Regions from separate parts of the Acidiphilium sp. 34-64-41 genome, predicted to be linked through region 2. Evidence: predicted binding sites of a transcription regulator. Region 2 holds the regulator's gene; the other holds the start of a gene.

Region 1 (4,350 bases), on a different contig from region 2:
GCTGCACACCGTGCGCAACGTCCGCAACATCGTGGTCCGCGCCGGCCCGGATGGCGTGGTCCGGCTCGACCAGCTCGCCACGGTCCGCATGGGCACCGTGCCGGTCTATTACCGCGTCGCCGAAAACGGCGTCCCCGCCGTTACCCTGCAAGTGTTCCAGCAGCCGAACGGCAACGCCGTCGCGGTCGACAAAGCCGTGCGCCGCGCGCTCACGGCCTACCAGGCCGACCTGCCGCGCGGCGTCACCCTGGTGAAATGGTACGACCAGAGCGGCCTGGTCACCGCCGCCGCCAGTTCGGTGCGTGACGCCATCCTGATCGGCATCGTCCTCGCCGGCCTCGTGCTGATCGGCTTCCTGCGCAGTTGGCGGGTCACGCTGGTCGCCCTGCTGGTGGTGCCGGCCTCGATGGCCTCGGCCATCCTGCTGCTCTCCCTGCTCGGCCTCAGCTTCAACATCATGACGCTCGGCGGCCTCGCCGCCTCGGTCGGCCTGGTGATCGACGATGCCATCGTCATGATCGAACACATCGCCCGCCGCGCCGGCCACACTGGCGGCACCGCCGCCAAGGGCGCCGTGCTCGCCGCCGCCGCCGAGTTCCTCCAGCCGCTCACCGGCTCATCCCTCGCCACCCTCATCGTCTTCGCCCCGCTCGCCTTCCTCTCCGGCGTCACCGGCGCCTTCTTCAAGGCGCTCTCGATCACCCTGGCCGCCACCCTCGTCGCCTCCTGGCTGCTCTCGGCCTTCGCGGTGCCCGTGCTCGCCCGCGCGCTGATCAATTTCGACAAATGGCAGGACCCCGCCGAACGCCGCAGCGCCGCCGGCCGCGAAGGCTGGATGGAACGCTGGCACGGCAGGCTGCTGCCCCGCCTGATCGCGCGGCCCGCCTTGCTCGCGATCGGCATTGTCCCCCTGATCATCGCCGGCCTGCTCGCCTACCGCAGCGTGCCCACCGGCTTCCTGCCGCATCTCGACGAAGGCGGCTTCGTGCTGAACTACCAGACGCTGCCAGGCACCTCGCTCGCCGAATCGGTCCACGAAGTCGATGAAATCGAAGCCATCCTCCGCGCCGACCCCGCCGTCGCCACCTTCTCCCGCCGCACCGGCGCCGGCCTCGGCGGCGACCTCAACGAGCCCTACCAGGGCGATATTTTCGTCGAACTCAAACCGCTCGCCGACCGTCCGCTGATCTGGCCGGTGATGGACCGCATCCGCGCCAAAATCGAAGCCAAGGTCCCCGGCGTCGATTTCGACGTCTCGCAAATGCTGAGCGACCTGCTGGGCGACCTCACCGGCGTGCCGCAACCGATCGAAATCAAGCTGCACGGCGACCCCGCGCAACTCGTCGCCACCGCCCACAAGGTCGGCGCCGCGATCGGCCATATCAAAGGCGTCGTCTCGGTGTTCGACGGCGTCACCCTCGCGGGCGACGCGGTGGACATCCACGTCGATGACGCCCGCGCCGCCATGCTCGGGCTCGACCCCGATCAAGTCCGCCAGACCCTGCAAACCGCACTCACCGGCAGCATCGTCACCGCCCTGCCGGGCCAGTATCGCTTCACCGATGTCAGGCTCACCCTGCCGGCCGCCGCCAAGCAGGACATGGGCGCGCTCGCCCGCATCCCGGTCGCCACCGCCAGCGGCGCCCTGGTGCCGATGGGCGATTTCGCGACCTTCAAAGTGGTCTCCGGCCAGCCCGAAATCGACCGCGAAAACCTCCAGCAGATCGTCGCGATCACCGGGCGGATCAGCGGCCGCGGCATCGGCGGCGTCATCACCGACGTCCGCAAAACCCTCGCCAAACCCGGCCTGCTGCCGAGCGGCATGCACTACACCCTCGGCGGCCTCTACAAACAGCAGCAGATCGCCTTCGCCGGCCTCGCCAAAGTGTTCATCGCCGCCATCGCCGCCGAATTCATCCTGCTGCTGTTTCTCTACCGCAGCTTCATCATCGCCGGCGCCATCCTGTTCACCGCCCTGCTCGCCAGCCTCGCCGTATTCATCGGCCTGTTCATCTCCGGCGTGCAGCTCAACATCACCGCCCTGATGGGCATGACCATGATCGTCGGTCTGGCGACCGAAATGGCGATCTTCTACGTCTCGGAATACCAATCGCTCGCCGAACACAACGACCCGCGCGAATCCCTGATCATCGCCAGCCGCAACCGCCTCCGCCCGATCGCGATGACCACGCTCGCCGCCATCCTCACCCTGCTGCCGCTCGCTTTCGCGATCGGCGAGGGCTCGGGCATGCAGCAACCGCTCGCCATCGCGATCATTTCCGGCTTCATCGTGCAGTTCCCGCTGGTGCTGTTCGCCCTGCCGGTCCTGCTGAAACTATCGCTCCGCCGCACCGGTTGACCGGCGCGGCGTCACGCGGACGCTCCGGATCAGAATGGAATTTCATCATCCAGATCATGGCCGCCCCGGCCGGAATCCCAGCCGCTGCCGCCACCGGCCGGGCTGCGCGCGGGCGCCGCACCACCCCCCCCACCGTAACTGCCGCCACCGCCCGCCGCCATGCCGCCGCCCGCACCACCGGCCGGCCGATCGAGCAGCACCATCTCCGCACCAAACCGTCCCAGCATCACCTCGGTGGTGAATTTCTCCTGGCCCGATTGATCGGTCCATTTGCGGGTCTGCAATTTACCCTCCAAATACACCTTGGAGCCTTTTTTCAGATATTTTTCCGCAACCTCGGCCAACCGGTCGTTCATGATCACCACGCGGTGCCACTCGGTCCGCTCCTGGCGCTCACCGCTCGCCTTGTCGTTCCACGATTCCGAAGTCGCAAGCGCAAGATTGACGACTTTCATACCGGACTGCGTCGATCGCACCTCCGGGTCCTTGCCCAGATTGCCGACCAGCGTCACCTTGTTCACACTACCTGCCATCGTCGATCCCCTATCGTGTTCAGTCTGTCATCCGTGTCACTGGCGCTCAGGCGCGTCAAGGATCGAGCAAGGTCTTCTTTTTCATGAACAAAAAAGCAGCAAAAAAAACTTCGATCCTCATGAGACGACGTCAACGAAACCGCCCATACCCCAGATAACAAAAGTTTTTTGCTTCTTTTTTCCAAAAAAGAAGCGCTTGCTTACGTCGCCTTGTCACGCCTGAACCCCGCCATCCAGCCCCTTCCCACAACCATGATTTGACGCCATATCTACCATGAACATATCGGAAACAAAAGCATGACCGGGTCGGGCTTCATCGTCGTGCGCGGAGCGCGCGAACATAATCTGAAAAACGTCGACGTCCGCATCCCGCGCGACAAACTCACCGTGATCACCGGCCTGTCCGGCTCCGGCAAATCCTCCCTCGCGTTCGATACCATCTACGCCGAAGGCCAGCGCCGCTACGTCGAAAGCCTCTCCGCCTACGCCCGCCAGTTCCTCGAACTGATGGGCAAGCCCGATGTCGACAGTATCGAGGGTCTGTCCCCCGCCATCTCGATCGAACAGAAAACCACCTCGAAAAACCCGCGCTCCACCGTCGGCACCGTCACCGAAATCCACGACTACATGCGCCTGCTCTGGGCCCGCGTCGGCGTGCCCTATTCCCCGGCAACGGGCCTGCCGATCGAGGCGCAAACCGTCAGCCAGATGGTCGACCGCGTCATGACCATGCCCGAAGCCACCCGCCTGCTCCTGCTCGCCCCCGTGGTGCGCGACCGCAAGGGCGAATACCGCAAGGAGCTCGCCGAACTCCAGCGCCGCGGCTTCACCCGCGTGAAAATCGACGGCAAACTCTACGAAATCGCCGACGTCCCCGCGCTGAACAAAAAAATCAAGCACGAAATCGAAGCGGTGGTCGACCGCGTCGTGGTCAAGGACGGCATCGAACAACGCCTCGCCGACAGTTTCGAAACCGCGCTCAGCATGTCCGACGGCATCGTCTACGCCGAAAACGCCGACACGAACGAACGCACCGTGTTCTCCGCCCGCTTCGCCTGCCCGGTCTCCGGCTTCACCATCGAGGAGATCGAGCCCCGCCTGTTCAGCTTCAACTCCCCCCACGGCGCCTGCCCGGACTGCGCCGGCCTCGGCACCGAAACCTTCTTCGACCCCCATCTGATCGTGCCGGACGAAACCAAATCCCTCGCCCAACAAGCCATCGCCCCCTGGGCCAACGCCCAATCCCCCTATTACGACCAGACCCTGACCAGCCTCGCCAAATTCTTCAAGGTCAAAATGTCGACCGCCTGGGAAGACCTGCCACAAAAAGTCCGCGACGCGATCCTGTACGGGGCAGGGGAGTCCGAAATCGAATTCCAATACAAGGACGGCGTGCGCGCCTATGGCGTCAGCAAATCCTTCGAAGGCGTCGTCCGCAACCTCGAACGCCGCCTGCGC
Region 2 (4,350 bases):
GCCGCGCCGAGATAGCCCGATGCCACCGCGGCACAGCGCGCGAACGCACCGCGCGCGGCAAGGCCCTGGATCAGGGCCGCCATCGACGCCGGCGCCACGGGGCCACCTTCGGCGCCGCCGTGGCCCGGATGGTGGGAGAGCAGCGTGGTCGGCAGGGGCCAGACCTCATGACCGAGCCGCGCGTAGATGAACGCAGCCCCCGCATTGCCGACGCTGCCGTTCAGGACCTGGGACTGGATCGATAAAATCGCCATCGCGGCACTTGGCGCGATTGGCCTTCCGCTGGCAAGCTGGGGCATCGCCGCTACTGGCACGCTGCGGCATCGCCGCGGTTCGAACCCAAGGAGAGTTCCCCTGTCACGCATTCCGAAATTGTTGCAGCCGATCACCTTTCGCGCGGTCACCGCGAAGAACCGGATCGTCGTCTCGCCGATGTGTCAATACAGCGCGATCGACGGGCTGGGTCAGGACTGGCACATCCAGACACTCGGCGCCAAGGCGATGGGCGGTGCCGGCATCGTGTTCACCGAAGCGACGCATATAGCGCCCGAAGCGCGCATCACGCCCTATTGCCTCGGCCTGTGGAACGATGCGCAGGAGGCGTTCATGACCAGGCTCGCCACCTTGATCAGCTATGGCGGCGCCATCCCGGCGATCCAGATCGCCCATGCCGGGCGCAAGGCCAGCACGGTCGCCCCATGGGAGGGTGAACGGCACATCGCGCCCGATGCGCAAGGCGGCTGGCTGCCCGCCGCACCCAGCGCGATCCCCTACGCGCCGGATCGGCCGAACCCGCACGCCATGACCGAGAGCGATATCGCGACCACCATCCGCCAGTTTGCCGAGACCGCCGCGCGGGCTTACCGCGCCGGGTTCAAGATCGTCGAACTTCATGCCGCCCACGGCTATCTGCTGCATGAATTTCTTTCACCGATCAGCAATCACCGCACCGATCGCTACGGTGGCGACCTGGCAGCGCGTGCGCGCCTGTTGATGGAGGTGCTGGATGCGGTCCGCGCGGCCTGGCCGGTCGACCTGCCGGTATTCGTCCGCCTGTCCTGCACGGACTGGATCGAGGGCGGCCACACGATCGAGGATTCCGTGACGCTGGCGCGCTGGCTGCGCGAGCGTGGCGACGTCGACCTGATCGATTGTTCGAGCGCGGGCATCGCGCCGCAGCAGAAGATCGCCTCGGTCCATCCCGGCTATCAGGTTCCGTTCGCCGAGCGCATCCGCCGCGAAGCCGGCATTGCGACCGGGGCGGTCGGCATGATTCGCGAACCGGAACTTGCCGCCGAAATCATCGCCAACGAGCGGGCGGACCTCGTGTTCCTCGCCCGCGCGCTGCTGGCGGACCCGGCCTGGCCCAACCGTGCCGCCAGCCACTTCGGGCTCAAACCCGAGTTGGTGCCACAATATCAGCGCGCGCTGATCTAGCGCATGACGATTTGACGCCGCGCGCCAAAACAGGAACAAAACGCGATTATTCCGGCAATACCCCCTTGACGCGGCGCGGAATCGCTACCTAGAACATCGTGTTAGCGTTTTGTTCCAGAACGCGTCAGACCGAAACGAGGGATCGATGCTTACCCGCAAGCAACACGAACTGCTGGTGTTTATCGACCAGCATCTGCGCCGCACCGGTTGTTCGCCGAGTTTCGAGGAGATGAAGGACGGGCTCGATCTGAAGTCGAAATCCGGCATTCATCGTCTGATCGGTGCGCTGGAGGAACGCGGCTTCCTGCGCCGGCACAAGCATCGTGCGCGTGCGCTTGAAGTGATCCGGCTGCCGGCGGACAGCGTGCCAAACGAACGTGCGCCCGAACGCGCCTCGGAGCGCGCACCCGAGCGTGTCATCGACCAGAAATTCGCACCCAACGTTATCCGCGGCGATTTTTCCGGCCGCTTTCAGGGTGCGCGCGCCGCCGCCGAAGTCGCGGCGATCAGCCTGCCGCTTTATGGCCGGATCGCCGCCGGCCAGCCGATCGAGGCCTTGCGCGAGCATCAGATGGAAATCGAGGTTCCGATCGCGCTGATCGGCCAGGGCGATCATTACGCGCTGGAGGTGGCTGGCGATTCGATGATCGAGGCCGGCATTCTCGACGGCGACACCGCGATTATCCGCAAGGGCGAAACCGCCGAAAACGGGCAGATCGTGGTGGCGCTGGTCGATGACAACGAAGTGACGCTGAAGCGTCTGCGCCGGCGCGGCAACTCGACCGCGTTGGAACCGGCCAACGCACGGCATGAAACCCGCATTTTTCCCGCCGAACGGGTCAAGGTGCAGGGCTGCCTGGTTGCGCTGATGCGCCGATATTAGTCGGGCAGGGCCGGTCCCCCCTTTGACCTGACGGGCCTGCCACCCGATATGGGACGAATGGCGGTATGGGGTAAGGTTATCGGCGGCGTCGCCGGCTTCGCGTTCGGCGGGCCGATCGGTGCGATTGCGGGCGCGGCGCTTGGCCATGCGGCCGACACCGGCGATCTCGGTTCGCTGGGCGCGCGGGTCGGCCGGGTATTGCCGCTCGACTCCGCCCGGTTTGCCGCCATGCTGGGGCGGCGTGAGCAGGTGTTCGCGATCGCGGTGACCGTGCTTGCCGCCAAGCTTGCCAAATGCGACGGCCCGGTCAATCGCGCCGAGATCGATGCGTTCAAGCGCCAGTTCCGCATCGAAGACGCTGCGGTGCCGATGATCGGGCGGCTGTTCGATCAGGCGCGGGACGATGCCTCCGGCTTTGAGCCCTATGCGCGGCAGTTGGCCGAAAGCTTCGCGGACAATCGGCTCGCACTTGAACAGGTGTTCGGCGCCCTGCACGCGATCGCCCGCGCCGATGCGCCGCTCAACGGCCGCGAGGCGGACGTGCTGACCCGGATCGGGGTGGCTTTCGGCCTCGACGAAGCCGCCCGCAATCGGGCCGCCAACCCCTCATCCTTCGCGCAATCCGACGGCGATCCCTACGAGGTGCTCGGCATCGCCAGGACCGCGAGCAACGAAACCATCCGCGCCCATTGGAAGCAGCTGATGCGCGAAAACCACCCCGACCAGTTGGCTGCCCGCGGCGTTCCGGCGGAATTCGCCGCGCGCGCGACCGATCGCGTTGCCCGGATCAATGCCGCCTGGGACGACATCAAGCGCGAGCGGGGTCTGTGACCTCACCCAACCAGGACGACCGTCCGCCCGGCGCGCCGATCGATCATCTGGTACTCCACTACACCGGGATGCGCAGTGCCGCGGATGCCATTGCGCGGCTCTGCGACCCTGCCGCCAAGGTTTCGTCGCATTACGTCATCGAGGAAGATGGCACGGTCCATCAACTCGTGCCGGAAACACGCCGCGCCTGGCACGCCGGCATCAGTTTCTGGCGCGGGCGGCGCACTCTGAACGATTGCTCGATCGGCCTCGAAATCGTCAACCCGGGCCATGAGTGGGGCTATCGCGCCTTTCCGCCCGCGCAGATCGCCGCCGTCATCACGCTCGCCCAGGGCATCCTGGCGCGCCACCCGATTCCGGGCGCGCACGTCGTCGCGCATTCCGACATCGCGGCCGATCGCAAGCAGGACCCTGGTGAATTGTTCCCCTGGCGGCACCTCGCCACGCACGGGATCGGCCTGTGGACCGACGAATTCGCCGCGCCGTCCGACCCGCTCGGGGCACTGACCGCGATCGGGTATGATCCGGGGCTTGATCCGGTTGTTTCGATCACCGCGTTTCAACGGCGATTCTGGCCGTCATGCTGCGATGGCGTGATGGATGAGGCGACGGCCGGGCGGATTGGGGCGGTTGCTGGAGTGTTTGCTAAGGGGAGGTAAGGAAGCGCTTCTTTTTTGAAAAAAAGAAGCAAAAAACTTTCTGACTCGGGGGCACGGGCGTTTTCAAGGGCACGGGCCCAAATTAACAAAGTTTTTTTTGCTTCTTTTTTGTTCACAAAAAAGAAGATCCTTCCCTGTCCTTCCCTACCCTCCCATCCCCCCGAACCTTGCATTTCTATATAAAAACTATATAAAAATCCCCGAAACCCGGAGCACAGCCATGGCCGTTACCAGTTTCGAAGTCGACCAGCATACCGCCGAAGCGATATCGGAACTGCGCGGGCTGTTCGGGGTCAAGACCAATGCCGCGGTGATCCGGCGGGCGCTCGCTCTGGCCCAGGTGATCAGCCGTGAGGCGGCGGCGGACCATACCATCACAGTCAGCGGCAGGGCTGAGCCGGTCCGCATCGTGCTCAACGGGTAGGCACGGCGCCGGCGATGAGCGGCACGTCGCCAGGATTGTCGCCGGCGGTCCAGCTCGAGGATGTCGAACGCGGCCTGTCGGTCAAGGATCGGATCGCGCTCGGCGATGCTTCGATC

The links. The regulator LexA, encoded in region 2, represses DNA repair genes until DNA is damaged. The targets are predictions, from matches to a motif close to TGTTCTANNTANGTTC.
Region 1: uvrA (excinuclease ABC subunit UvrA) is a predicted target of LexA. The motif match lies at 3,169-3,184, and genes of this name have one in related genera.

Annotation. Positions count from the first base shown of each region.
Region 1 covers NZ_NCJX01000009.1:3,636-7,985, reverse strand. Annotated here, with positions in the region: gene B7X49_RS02625 (efflux RND transporter permease subunit) at 1-2,359, shown strand, start outside; gene ssb (single-stranded DNA-binding protein) at 2,389-2,892, opposite strand; gene uvrA (excinuclease ABC subunit UvrA) at 3,190-4,350, shown strand, end outside.
Region 2 covers NZ_NCJX01000039.1:30,521-34,870, forward strand. Annotated here, with positions in the region: gene pdxY (pyridoxal kinase) at 1-254, opposite strand, end outside; gene B7X49_RS09945 (NADH:flavin oxidoreductase/NADH oxidase) at 187-1,437, shown strand; gene lexA (transcriptional repressor LexA) at 1,583-2,320, shown strand; gene B7X49_RS09955 (TerB family tellurite resistance protein) at 2,378-3,151, shown strand; gene B7X49_RS09960 (N-acetylmuramoyl-L-alanine amidase) at 3,148-3,810, shown strand; gene B7X49_RS09965 (hypothetical protein) at 4,031-4,234, shown strand; gene B7X49_RS09970 (hypothetical protein) at 4,249-4,350, shown strand, end outside.